DNA from 3 places in the Vibrio sp. QJM3NY_15 genome. Region 3 is predicted to be linked to each of the others. Evidence: predicted binding sites of a transcription regulator. Region 3 holds the regulator's gene; each other region holds the start of a gene.
What was found. Region 3 encodes PurR, which represses purine synthesis genes. Its sites were predicted from a motif close to TNANGNAAACGTTTNCNTNA; they were not measured.
Positions count from the first base shown of each region.

Region 1: a site for PurR is predicted at 1,401-1,420, ahead of purL (phosphoribosylformylglycinamidine synthase). Genes of this name have one in related genera too.
Region 2: a site for PurR is predicted at 1,681-1,700, ahead of purE (5-(carboxyamino)imidazole ribonucleotide mutase). Genes of this name have one in related genera too.

Region 1 covers NZ_CM173517.1:726,544-730,833, forward strand. Annotated here, with positions in the region: gene mltF (membrane-bound lytic murein transglycosylase MltF) at 1-1,265, opposite strand, end outside; gene purL (phosphoribosylformylglycinamidine synthase) at 1,595-4,290, shown strand, end outside.
Region 2 covers NZ_CM173517.1:3,582,002-3,586,291, reverse strand. Annotated here, with positions in the region: gene AC3CKG_RS16190 (5-(carboxyamino)imidazole ribonucleotide synthase) at 1-1,119, opposite strand, end outside; gene purE (5-(carboxyamino)imidazole ribonucleotide mutase) at 1,125-1,610, opposite strand; gene tsaC (L-threonylcarbamoyladenylate synthase type 1 TsaC) at 1,806-2,363, shown strand; gene hemF (oxygen-dependent coproporphyrinogen oxidase) at 2,383-3,300, shown strand; gene aroE (shikimate dehydrogenase) at 3,378-4,208, shown strand; gene AC3CKG_RS16165 (DUF1488 family protein) at 4,226-4,290, shown strand, end outside.
Region 3 covers NZ_CM173517.1:2,410,153-2,414,442, forward strand. Annotated here, with positions in the region: gene torR (two-component system response regulator TorR) at 1-14, opposite strand, end outside; gene torD (molecular chaperone TorD) at 303-950, shown strand; gene purR (HTH-type transcriptional repressor PurR) at 1,268-2,272, shown strand; cyclic di-GMP riboswitch class I at 2,443-2,528, shown strand; gene AC3CKG_RS10740 (TfoX/Sxy family DNA transformation protein) at 2,656-3,246, shown strand; gene AC3CKG_RS10745 (DUF3316 domain-containing protein) at 3,351-3,710, opposite strand; gene AC3CKG_RS10750 (TVP38/TMEM64 family protein) at 4,090-4,290, shown strand, end outside.

The sequences.
Region 1 (4,290 bases), 1.7 Mb from region 3:
GTTAAGCGACGTGCATCCATCATGTGACCGTAACCTACGTTATACGATGCGAGGGCAAACCAGATCTTTTCATGTTGAGTAATAGAGTCGGGAACTCGATTCACGATACGACGTAAGTATTCCACGCCACCTTGTACCGACTGTTTCGGGTCAAGACGATTAGTTACACCTACGCTTTTCGCGGTTGGTAGCGTCAACATCATCATACCTCGAACACCAGTAGGAGAACGTGCGACTGGGTTCCAGTGTGACTCTTGGTATGCCAAAGCAGCAATCAAGCGCCAATCAAATTCTTGTGAGTATTTCTGAAACAGTGGCGACCATTTTGGTAGCTTGCTATCCAAGGCGCGGATAAAAGCACGAGTATCAACGTAGTCAAAGGTACCAATGTGACCGATGTACTTCTCTTCCAGTGAAGCCAGTTCACCAGATTGTTTTAGGTTACCGAAGAACTCAATCAGCAATGCATACAGGCTTTCATCTTCTGAACGCTCTAAGTACCAAGAGATAGGTTGGTCTTCAGTGAGTTCAAATGCCAAAGCGACGTCTGGGTACAAACGCTGTGCGAGTGACAGCTCAATCGAGTCCGCTACCGTAAACAAGCGTTCTCCAGTCGACACTTCTTTTAGCAGGTCATTGATGTCTGCATTACCGACCGCATCGTAGATAAAGTCATCGTGTGTGTTCTGTAGCTGTTTTAGTGTTGGTTCAAAGTGTGAGTCTTTCACCACAACCAAAGACGGCGTTAGTGTTTCATTTGATGCCGTTTCTTCTGATTCAGATTGTGCTTTTACAAATTCGGCCTGACGCTCGTTTTCAAACTTGATCAGTTGACCGAGGTTTCTTGGTCGCCACTGGCCTTTTTTGTACACGACTTGTTGGCTTACATAGTAATAAGCGGGCGCGGCGCGATACGCACGTGTCAGGTTATTGTTTTGTGTTAACCCAGTCGCGATAAGATCGATCTCGCCTTTCTTAAGGGCTGGAAATAGGCCGGATAAACGGTATGCAGGTTTAACCTCAAGCTTTACACCAAGCTCCTGCGCAAACTCACGAGCTAACTCGTAATCTAAGCCAGCAGGGCCATCGGGGCCGATGTAATAAGAGAGTTGGTTATTCAGGGTGCCGACACGAAGAACGCCGCGATCTCGTATCTGCTCAAGGACACTTTTAGGTTCAGATTCAATCTGGCATCCCGTTACCCCTAACAGAGCGATAACGAGCAGAAGGAATTTAGACGAAAAGATGAGCGTAAATTTAGGCATCAAAATGAAATCTCGAAAAGTGGAAGCCCCTTTATACCAAACCCCGCAAGGCTGGCAAAGCAGGTTTATTTAAACAGTTGTAAAAGTGCTGATAAATGCAGCAAAACTGTCATTTATATCGTTAGATTAAAAAAATAACGCAAACGGTTGCTTTTGGTGTTACGTCACAAAAAGAAATGCTTTATAATGCGCTCGCATTGAAGAGGTGGAATCGGCATAGGTTTGTTAACCTTCGGGAATAGCTTCGAAGAAAACAGTTAGGTTGTTCCTATAACCCACTGAATTTATTCCAATATCACCTTAATCAACTGCATAAGAGACCTAAGCACATGAGAATTTTGCGTGGCTCCCCAGCTCTATCTGAGTTTCGTGTTAACAAGCTTTTAGAGCTTTGTCGTGAATTAAGCTTACCTGTAACAGGTATTTACGCTGAGTTTGCCCACTTTGCTGATTTAACGGCAGACCTAGATGCGTCTGAAGTTGAGAAGCTAGAAAAGCTACTGACTTACGGTCCAACGATTGAAGAGCATGAACCTGAAGGTTTACTGCTGCTTGCAACGCCACGTCCAGGCACTATCTCGCCTTGGTCTTCAAAATCAACTGATATCGCACACAACTGTGGACTGGCTAAAGTGTCACGTCTAGAGCGCGGTACCGCTTTCTACATTGAAACTTCTTCTGAACTTTCAGAGCTTCAACTTGTTGAGCTGAAAGCAATTCTGCACGACCGTATGATGGAAGTGGTTTTCACTGACTTCGAATCGGCAGCAGCACTATTCACAGTTGCTGAGCCTGCTCCTTATGCGGAAGTTGACCTATTAACTGGCGGACGTAAAGCGCTTGAAAAAGCAAACGTTACCCTAGGTCTTGCGCTAGCAGAAGATGAAATTGATTACCTTCTTGAAAGCTTCACTGAAAAGCTAGGTCGTAACCCGACTGACATCGAGCTAATGATGTTTGCACAAGCGAACTCAGAGCACTGTCGTCACAAGATTTTTAACGCTGATTGGACTATCGATGGCGTTAAGCAAGAAAAATCATTATTCAAGATGATTAAGAACACCTTTGAAACGACACCAGAACACGTTCTGTCTGCTTATAAAGATAACGCAGCGGTAATGACAGGTTCTGAAGTCGGTCGTTTCTTCCCAGATCCAGAAACTCGTCAGTACAACTATCACCAAGAGAAAACACACATCTTGATGAAAGTTGAAACGCACAACCACCCAACGGCAATTTCTCCATGGCCGGGCGCATCAACAGGTTCAGGCGGTGAAATCCGTGATGAAGGCGCGACAGGTATTGGTGGTAAGCCAAAAGCGGGTCTGGTTGCTTTCTCTGTATCTAACCTTAAGATCCCGAACTTCGTTCAACCTTGGGAAACTGACTTTGGTAAGCCGAGCCGTATTGTTACTGCTTTGGATATCATGCTTGAAGGCCCTCTTGGTGGCGCAGCATTCAACAACGAATTTGGTCGTCCAAACCTATTAGGTTACTTCCGTACTTACGAAGAGAAAGTAAACTCTCACGCGGGTGAAGAAGTACGTGGTTACCACAAGCCAATCATGCTGGCTGGTGGTCTAGGTAACATTCGTGATGATCATGTTCAGAAGAAAGAGATCCCAGTAGGTGCAAGCCTAATCGTTCTTGGCGGTCCAGCAATGAACATCGGCCTTGGTGGCGGTGCTGCATCTTCAATGGATTCTGGTTCTTCTTCTGAAGACTTAGATTTTGCTTCTGTACAACGTGAAAACCCAGAGATGGAACGTCGTTGTCAGGAAGTTATCGACCGTTGTTGGCAACTTGGTGATGCGAACCCAATCGCATTTATCCACGATGTGGGCGCAGGCGGTATCTCGAATGCTCTTCCTGAACTAGTAGACGATGGCGAGCGTGGCGGTATCTTTAATCTACGTGACGTGCCAAACGATGAGCCGGGCATGAGCCCACTTGAGATCTGGTGTAACGAATCTCAAGAGCGTTACGTAATGGCGGTTGCTGATAAAGACATGGCAACATTCGACGCGATTTGTAAGCGTGAACGCGCACCTTACGCAGTGGTTGGTAAAGCAACAGAAGAACGTGACCTGAAACTAGAAGATTCACATTTCGACAACACGCCAATCGACATGCCAATGGACATCCTATTAGGTAAAACACCTAAGATGCACCGTGACGCGAAGACGCTAAAAGCAAACAATCCTGCGATTGACCGTTCTGGTATCGAACTAAACGAAGCGGTTGACCGTATTCTTCGCCTACCTACAGTGGCAGAGAAAACATTCCTTATCACTATCGGTGACCGCTCGGTTACAGGCCTTGTAGCTCGTGACCAAATGGTTGGCCCATGGCAGGTTCCAGTTGCTAACTGCGCAGTAACTGCAGCAAGTTACGACTCTTACCACGGTGAGGCAATGTCTCTTGGTGAGCGTACGCCAGTTGCACTTCTAGACTTTGGCGCGTCAGCTCGTCTAGCGGTTGGTGAAGCAATCACTAACATCGCAGCGACGAACATCGGCGATATCAAACACATTAAATTGTCAGCTAACTGGATGTCTCCAGCAGGTCACCCTGGTGAAGATGCAGGCCTTTACGAAGCGGTTAAAGCCGTAGGTGAAGAACTATGTCCAGCACTGGGTCTAACTATCCCTGTGGGTAAAGACTCAATGTCGATGAAGACTAAATGGGAAGAGAATGGCGAGCAGAAAGAAGTAACGTCTCCGCTATCTCTTGTTATCACTGCGTTCGCACGTGTTGAAGATGTTCGTAAGACGATTACGCCTCAGCTTCGCACTGACAAGGGTAATACAAGCCTAGTTCTTATCGACTTAGGTAACGGCAAAAACCGTATGGGTGCAACGGCACTAGCGCAAGTTTACAAGCAGCTTGGTGATAAGCCAGCAGACGTAGACAACGCAGCACAGCTAAAAGGTTTCTACGAAGGTGTTCAGGCACTTGTTGCTAACGACCAAGTTGTGGCTTACCACGATAAAGGCGATGGCGGTCTATTCGTAACGCTAGCTGA
Region 2 (4,290 bases), 1.2 Mb from region 3:
CTCAGCAAACTCATGCACAGCTGGATATGCTTGTTTGTCGAGAATGTCTGCCAGTGAGCATAACGCTCTTTGCAGCTCTGCGTTGTAGTCAGCGCTCACGTTAATGTGGCCCATCTTACGACCTGCACGCTTCTCTTTGCCATACCAATGAACATGACAGCCACCTTGAGCAAGAATTGCTTCAGGTAGAGTATCTTCGCCAAGGATGTTGATCATTGCAGTTGGGCGAATCAGTTTAGTGCTGCCTAATGGCATCCCACATACGGCACGTAGATGGTTCTCAAACTGACAAGTCTCTGCGCCTTGTTGCGTCCAGTGGCCCGAGTTATGAACACGTGGTGCAATTTCGTTAACCAGCAGTGAACCTTTAACATCAAAGAACTCTAACGCTAGCACGCCAACGTAATCCAAACGATCTGCAACAGCGGTGAACATGGTTTTTGCTTGCTCTTGCAGTTCAATGTCATCAATCGCTGTCGATAAGCTCAATACGCCGTCGGTGTGAACATTTTCAGCCAGTGGGTACACTTGGATCTCGCCATTGGCGCCACGAGCACCGACAAGTGATACTTCGCGGTCAAACGGAACGAACTCTTCAGCCACAATCGCTTGGTTGTCTGTTGCTGCAATGCACTCAGCCATTTCTGTCCAAGTTGACTCAACATTATCTAATGTCTTTAAGCGCCACTGGCCTTTGCCATCGTAGCCGCCAAGTGTGCTCTTCAAGACCATTGGCAAGCCTACGTGAGCAATCGCAGCGTCAAAGTCTTCGCGAGAGTTAATCACGTAGTACTTAGCATTTTTCACGTTTGCTTCGTCTAACAGGGCTTTTTCAAGACGACGGTCACCGCCAGCTTTGATTGCTTCTGTTGTCGGTAAGAACTTACCGCTGCGTTCACATACCTCAAGCACGTCGTGAGGAATATGTTCGAACTCTGCAGTAATGACGTCCGCACGCTCAATCGCATTGTCTAAGCCGTTGCCTAGAATCGCTTGCGTTAATGGGTGAACAATATTTTTGCTGCCAACATCAAAAGCAGAAATTTCAATATTCAGCGGTGCCCCAGCTAGGGACATCATGCGAGCAAGTTGGCCCGCGCCTAACACAAGAACATGCATGGGAATTAGTCCTCTGCAGGGTTTGGATTAGCAAGAACCGTTTCTGTTTGCTCAGAGCGGAACGCTTCTACTTTCGCCATCACTTCTTCATTGTGTGTACCAATGATTTGAGCGGCTAGGATGCCTGCATTGGCTGCGCCAGCTTCACCGATAGCCAGAGTACCTACCGCGATACCTTTTGGCATTTGTACGATAGAAAGCAGTGAGTCCATGCCTTTCAGTGCTTTAGACTGAACAGGAACACCTAAAACAGGTACGCTTGTGAAAGCTGCAGCCATGCCCGGAAGATGCGCAGCACCGCCAGCACCAGCAATAATCACTTTAATACCGCGCTCTTTCGCACTGGTTGCGTAGTCAGCAAGCAACTGAGGTGTGCGGTGAGCAGAAACCACTTTTGTTTCGTACGCCACGCCAAACTGATCCAACATTTCTGCAGCTAGCTTCATTGTTGGCCAATCAGATTTAGAACCCATGATAATACCGACAGTCATCTCAAACTCCTTCAGGTACGATTTAATTAGTGATTAGATATTTTGCGCGCATTATACGGGTAAAATTGCTTAAGGAAAACGTTTGCGTCAGTCTAAGTTGTTAATTGATACATTTTATAAACAAATAGCTTTAGTCACAGTGAATGATAATTTGTACACTTAGCGAGTTCGATAACAGAATTAATGAGGCAACCCTTGGATAACTTTCAACATACTTTGCAGGCATTACAACAAGGTGAAGTCATTGCTTACCCGACAGAAGGCGTTTTTGGGGTCGGTTGTGATCCCGATAATCCACAAGCCATTAAGAAACTGCTCGACTTAAAACAACGACCGATGGAAAAAGGGTTGATCCTAATTGCTGCAAGTTACGAGCAGTTGTTGCCTTATATTGACGAAAGCCAACTAACCGATGACCAATTAGCGACGGTTAAAGCGACATGGCCAGGCCCGGTCACTTGGATTATGCCAACCAGCAGTAAAGTTACTGACTGGGTAAGCGGTCAATTTGATTCGATCGCGGTACGCGTGACGGATCACCCTTTGGTTCAAAGAATGTGTAATGAATTCGGTAAGCCGTTAACCTCGACCAGTGCTAACCTGACAGGTGAACCACCTTGTATGACGACTGAAGAAGTTCAACAGCAACTGGGTCAACATTTGGTGGCTATTCTCGAAGGTCAAACGGGTGGTCGTGAGAAGCCAAGCGAAATTAGAGATGCAAAAACGTCGAAAATATTAAGACAGGGTTAAACCCTGCAGAGGAAGAAAGATGTCAGCAATTGATAAAGAAGCAGTAAAGCAGTTTTTACTGAGCCTACAAGATTCGATTTGCCAACAGCTTGAGCAAGCTGATGGTACTGCACTGTTTGAAGAAGATGCATGGCAGCGCGAACCTGGCGATCGCTTAGGTGGCGGTGGTCGAACTCGCGTGATGACCAACGGTGCGGTCTTTGAGCAAGGTGGGGTTAACTTCTCTCACGTAGCAGGTAAGGCGATGCCAGCTTCAGCAACCGCTCACCGTCCTGAATTAGCGGGACGTAAGTTTGAAGCGATGGGCGTTTCATTAGTTATCCACCCTAAAAACCCATACATCCCAACCTCGCACGCGAACGTTCGATTCTTTATTGCGGAAAAAGAAGGGGAAGACCCGATTTGGTGGTTCGGTGGTGGTTTTGATTTAACACCATTCTATCCTGTCGATGAAGATTGCCAATCTTGGCATCAAACCGCTAAAGATCTGTGCGCACCATTTGGTGAGGACGTTTACCAAGAACACAAAGAGTGGTGTGATAAGTATTTCTATCTACCTCACCGAGACGAAACACGCGGTGTTGGTGGTCTGTTCTTTGATGATCTGAATGAGTGGGGTTTCGATAAGAGCTTTGCTTATATGCAGGCTGTCGGTGAAGGCTTTACAGCCGCCTATCTACCAATTGTAGAACGACGTAAAGAGACGTCTTACGGTGAGCGCGAGCGTGACTTCCAACTTTATCGTCGTGGTCGCTATGTTGAATTTAACCTAGTTTACGACCGTGGTACCCTGTTTGGTCTGCAAAGCGGTGGGCGCACAGAGTCTATATTGATGTCTATGCCGCCGTTGGCTCGTTGGGAATATCGCTATGAACCACAAGCAGGCTCACCAGAAGCTCTGCTTTATAGTGACTACCTCAAACCTCGAGTTTGGTAGTTCTTCCTTCCTTATAGGGATAGTGATAGGGTCATCTATATAGATGACCCTTTTTATTATTTCTGTTAGGTAAGGATATGACACAGCAAGTAGATCGTTATGCCGTTTTCGGTAATCCTATTGGGCAAAGCAAATCGCCATTCATTCACACATTATTTGCTCGCCAAACCAGCCAACAACTTACCTATACAGCTCTCCAGCCAGAACAAGGTGAATTCATCATTGCTGCTCAAGCTTTTTTTAGTGAAGGTGGTAGAGGGTGTAATGTCACAGCGCCATTTAAAGAAGATGCTTATCAGTTCGCTAATCGCCTGACTGAAAGAGCTGAACTAGCAGGTGCTGTAAACACACTTAAGAAGCTTGATGATGGAGAGATCATTGGTGATAACACCGATGGTGAGGGTTTAGTTCAAGACCTTCTTCAACATCAAGTTATGCTCGAAGGGGCTCGCGTTCTTCTGCTTGGCGCTGGTGGTGCTGCTCGAGGAGTGATTCAACCTCTTCTCGACCAAAAGCCACAACAGTTGGTAGTCGCTAATCGAACCAGTTCAAAGGCTGAACTTCTGGCCGAGATGTTTTCTTCACATGGAAACATCAAAGGAATGGGGTTAAGCGATGTTAATGAAGGGTTTGATGTCATCATTAATTCGACTTCGTCTGGCCTAAGTGGTCAGCTTCCTGAAGTTTCTGAGATTATCTTCAATTCGAATAGTGCCGTTTATGACATGGTTTACGGATCGGGCAACACGGTATTCAATCAGTGGGCATTAGATAATGGTGTTCATGCTGCTTATGATGGTTTGGGTATGTTGGTAGGACAGGCCGCTGAGAGCTTCATGCTTTGGCGTGGCCTTCGTCCGGGAACAAAACAGATTTTAAGAGAACTACGTAAAAACCTAGAGATGTAATGAGGTATTTATAAAAAATGAATCAATCAATTCTATTTCCTGATATCCAAGATTGGGATGAAGAAAATCAATCAATCATCTT
Region 3 (4,290 bases):
ACGTGATAGCTCATCTACACCACTTTTCTTATTTAATAGTTTCAGTAACCATTCTATTCATAACTAGTAACAATTCTAGTGGTACAGCAGATAAAAGCGAGAAACATGAATATTTTTTGATACAAGACAATCTAAAACCTTGCTATTTATCGTCCATCGCAATTCAATATAGGCATTACGACTAACGAGTCACTTTGCGTTTAGCAAATAACCTTGTTATTGAGCCTTGGTGTGCTTATACCCAAATGACTTCGCGATGCTTGGGTATATAAACATCACAAGACTAAATCAGGATCTATGAAATGAAAGATACGAAAGCATTCAACGAACAAAGAGCTGAAATCTATTGGTGGCTATCAAGCTTGTTCGCTAAAGAGCTCACACAAGAAGAACTCGACCACTACCACTCTGTTGAGATCCGTTCTTTCCTGACTGGTTTAGGCGAAAACGAAACACTCAAGCCTGCGATTGATAAACTGGTAGACGCATTGAACCGTCTACAAACACGTGAAGATGCCCAACTAGAGCTGTCTGCTGACTTTTGCGATCTATTTTTAAAGACAGATAAACATGGTGCTCTACCTTACGCTTCAATGTATATCGGCGAAACGGGTCTATTAAACGACAAGCCAGCTAAAGACATGGAAGAGATCATGGCTAAGCACAACTTGGTAGTTAACCAAGATCTGAAAGAGCCAGCAGACCACATTGCTATCGAACTTGATTTCCTTGGCAATCTCATCATCCGTTCAAATGACACTGAGCTTGAAGAAGAATTAGAAAAATCGTTCACTGTTCAACAGCAATTTATTGAACATCAAGTCCTTACTTGGGTACCAAAGTTCAACGTTAAATGTTGTGAGATCGATTCATTCGGTTTCTATGCATCTGTGGCAACTCTTCTCGTGGCCTTCTGTAATCTGGACACTCAGTATTTAGCGGGTGAATAAGATTCGCTGATGATTAAGTAAACAAATTCAATAGAATGTGACAATTCACCCAGATTTCTGGGTGAATTTTATTGCGAGTAATTTCTAGTCAGTCTAAAATTGTGACCGCAAACGATAAAATATGAAACATTCACGAAATGCTATGCTTATTTAAGTTCAGAGCATTTCGGTGTTAAGACAAGCCGCTCAATAGCGGTTTTTTGTTTTTTAGCACTTTAGTACCCCAAAGAGCCCTACAAATTTAAGCTCTTAGTTAGGTAGCTTAACGGCTACTTTATTCCGTACTTTGGGAAAGTAGCTTCTAATAGGATAAAACCATGGCCACTATAAAAGATGTCGCTCGCTTAGCAGGCGTATCAACTACCACCGTTTCTCACGTAATCAACAAAACACGTTTTGTTGCAGAAGCGACTCAAGAGAAAGTAAATAAAGCCGTAGACGAGTTAAACTACGCACCAAGTGCTGTAGCGCGTAGCTTGAAATGCAATTCAACACGCACTATCGGCATGCTAGTGACTCAATCAACAAACCTCTTCTTCTCTGAAGTAATCGATGGTGTTGAAAGCTACTGCTACCGTCAAGGTTACACTTTGATTCTGTGTAACACGGGTGGTATCTATGAGAAGCAACGTGACTACATTCGAATGCTTGCAGAAAAACGTGTAGATGGCATCTTGGTTATGTGTTCTGACTTAACAGAAGAACTTCGTGGCATGTTAGATCGCCATGCTGATATCCCAAAAGTTGTCATGGATTGGGGCCCAGAAACCTCTCAGGCTGATAAGATCATCGACAACTCTGAAGAAGGCGGCTATCTAGCAACCAAGTACTTGCTAGAACGTGGTCACACAAAGATTGCTTGTTTAAGTGGCCACTTAGACAAAGCAGCATGTGTAGAACGCATCGCGGGTTACAAACGCGCACTCAATGAAGCGAAGGTGGCAACCGACGAAAAGCTCATCATTGAAGGTAACTTTGAGTGTGATACCGCTGTACTTGCGGCTGATAAAATTGCTCAGATGGAAGATCGCCCTACCGCAGTGTTCTGTTTTAACGACACAATGGCACTTGGCCTAATGAGTCGCCTGCAGCAGCAAGGTATTCGTATTCCTGAAGATATTTCGGTTATCGGTTACGACAACATTGAACTTGCGGAATACTTCTCTCCACCATTGACGACGGTTCACCAACCTAAGCGTCGTGTTGGTAAAAATGCATTCGAAATTTTGTTGGAACGCATTAAAGATAAAGATCATGAAAAACGTGTCTTCGAAATGCACCCAGAAATTGTTGAGCGAAGCACGGTTAAAACGTTAAATTAATTGATAAATCGAGTTTAATTTCATTAAGCGCACCTTTGAGTGCGCTTTTTTTATAAGCAGATAAAATAAACCCAGTTGCATAACACCAAGATCATTAATTGAAGCAATATCACATTTTGAAATATCAGGTGTGAGCCTCATTCAACAAAAACTTTATTCTATTCAGTCAGTCACGCACAGGGCAAACCACTCGAAAGAGTGAGACGCAAAGCTTCCGGCCTAAACCACTCGTTGGTATGGTAGCGGGGTTACCGATGGCAAAATGCGGTAATTACTAACAATTTAGTAATTTACGGCTTATTGACAATTTAATTGCAACATTTTGCTAATCTCTCGGACCTGCTTATTTGGTGGCGTAGTTCAAATACACCGAGATAGATAACATGGATAAACCGATACTAAAGGACTCAATGAAATTATTTGAGCCCCTAGGAAAAATAAAGTCACGCTCAATGTTTGGTGGATTCGGGCTTTTTGCTGATGACACGATGTTTGCTCTGGTTGTTAACGACCAGTTGCACATAAGAGCGGACAAAGACACAACAAAGCAATTCGAGCAACAAGGGTTTCGACCATACGTCTACAAAAAACGTGGTTTCCCTGTCGTCACAAAGTATTTCGCATTGCCGGAAGGCTTGTGGCAAGACCAAGAAAAAATCTTGCAGCTTGCTACGACGTCTTTGGGGTTTGCTAAAGAAGAGAAAGCTGAGCAATCTTCTGCTAAGCCAACTCGATTAAAGGACCTCCCTAACCTTCGACTCGCTACCGAGCGTATGTTAAAAAAGGCCGGGATCGATTCTGTAGAATGTTTATATGAATCTGGCTCTGTAAACGCATTTAACGCCATCAAGGAATCACATGCTTCCTCTGTCAGCATTGAGCTGCTTTGGGCGCTAGAAGGTGCGATCAATGGTACTCATTGGTCTGTTATACCGCAGCAACGTCGTGAAGAGCTTATCAGTCGCGTCAATTAATATTGTCAGTTCAAACTATCTACATAACTAAGCCGCATTCTTGCGGCTTTTTTTATACAAAAAAAGTAGCTCTCCTTTAAGCTAGAGAGCTAGCACTGGACTGGCTAAAAAGATGGACGGTAATAATATTTGTAATCAACTTTTACCATGGGTACAAAATTGATGGTTCCTGAAGAATCCATAATCTCTTTGACTTTAATAGAACCATTCTTGATTTCAAAAGATCTCACGTCTACCTTTTCAGAAGCTTGAGGAAGAATGCGACTAAGCTCAAAAGATTCTTTAGTATTCAAATCTTGCCATATTTTCTTTCCGTCTTCATAGGCTTGGTTTTCAGTAGATACTGTTTCACCTTTGAATATTTTTGACTCAGCGGCAACCCGGTGGTAAACACCAGCACCTGTTGCTTGAAAAGAGATAAGACCTGCAGTCGCAATAACAGTAATCAATGATAAAAATTTCATAGCTAACTCCTTAGTTTTATGCCTGAATCATTATCGGAACAACCTTTACGTCTCGATTGTTACGTATATAGAACGTACCAAGACCAAATGTATTTCAAATTCCTGTCACTTTTTATAGCCTTAAAATTTATTAAATAGAATTTGTTCAAGCAAAACAACCTCCTACCTTAGAAAGAAAAACACATCAGATCTAACATGTGTTTAACGTCGAACCTATCTGTCATCGGCCCATTCAAGGTGAAGTAGTCAGATGTATTTATAAAAATGGTCAGCAATCAAAAGCAAACTGACAGTTTTTTTATATCTGTTGAAAGTTAATCTATGCTTTGCCTGTCTATCTATACTAATTGTATGCATTGAAAAATTAGAGGAAGTATCAATGAGTAATAAAATGATATTGGGTATCGTATTGGTCGTAACCATCATCCTGTTAGGCGTCAATTTCGGCCAATACCTAACACTTGAGAATGCGAAAGCTCAACAAGCTGTTTTGAATGACTACATCGAGAGCAATTTTATTGCTGCTGCTGCGATTTACTTCGTCGCCTATGTCATGATTACGGCTTTCTCAATTCCAGGC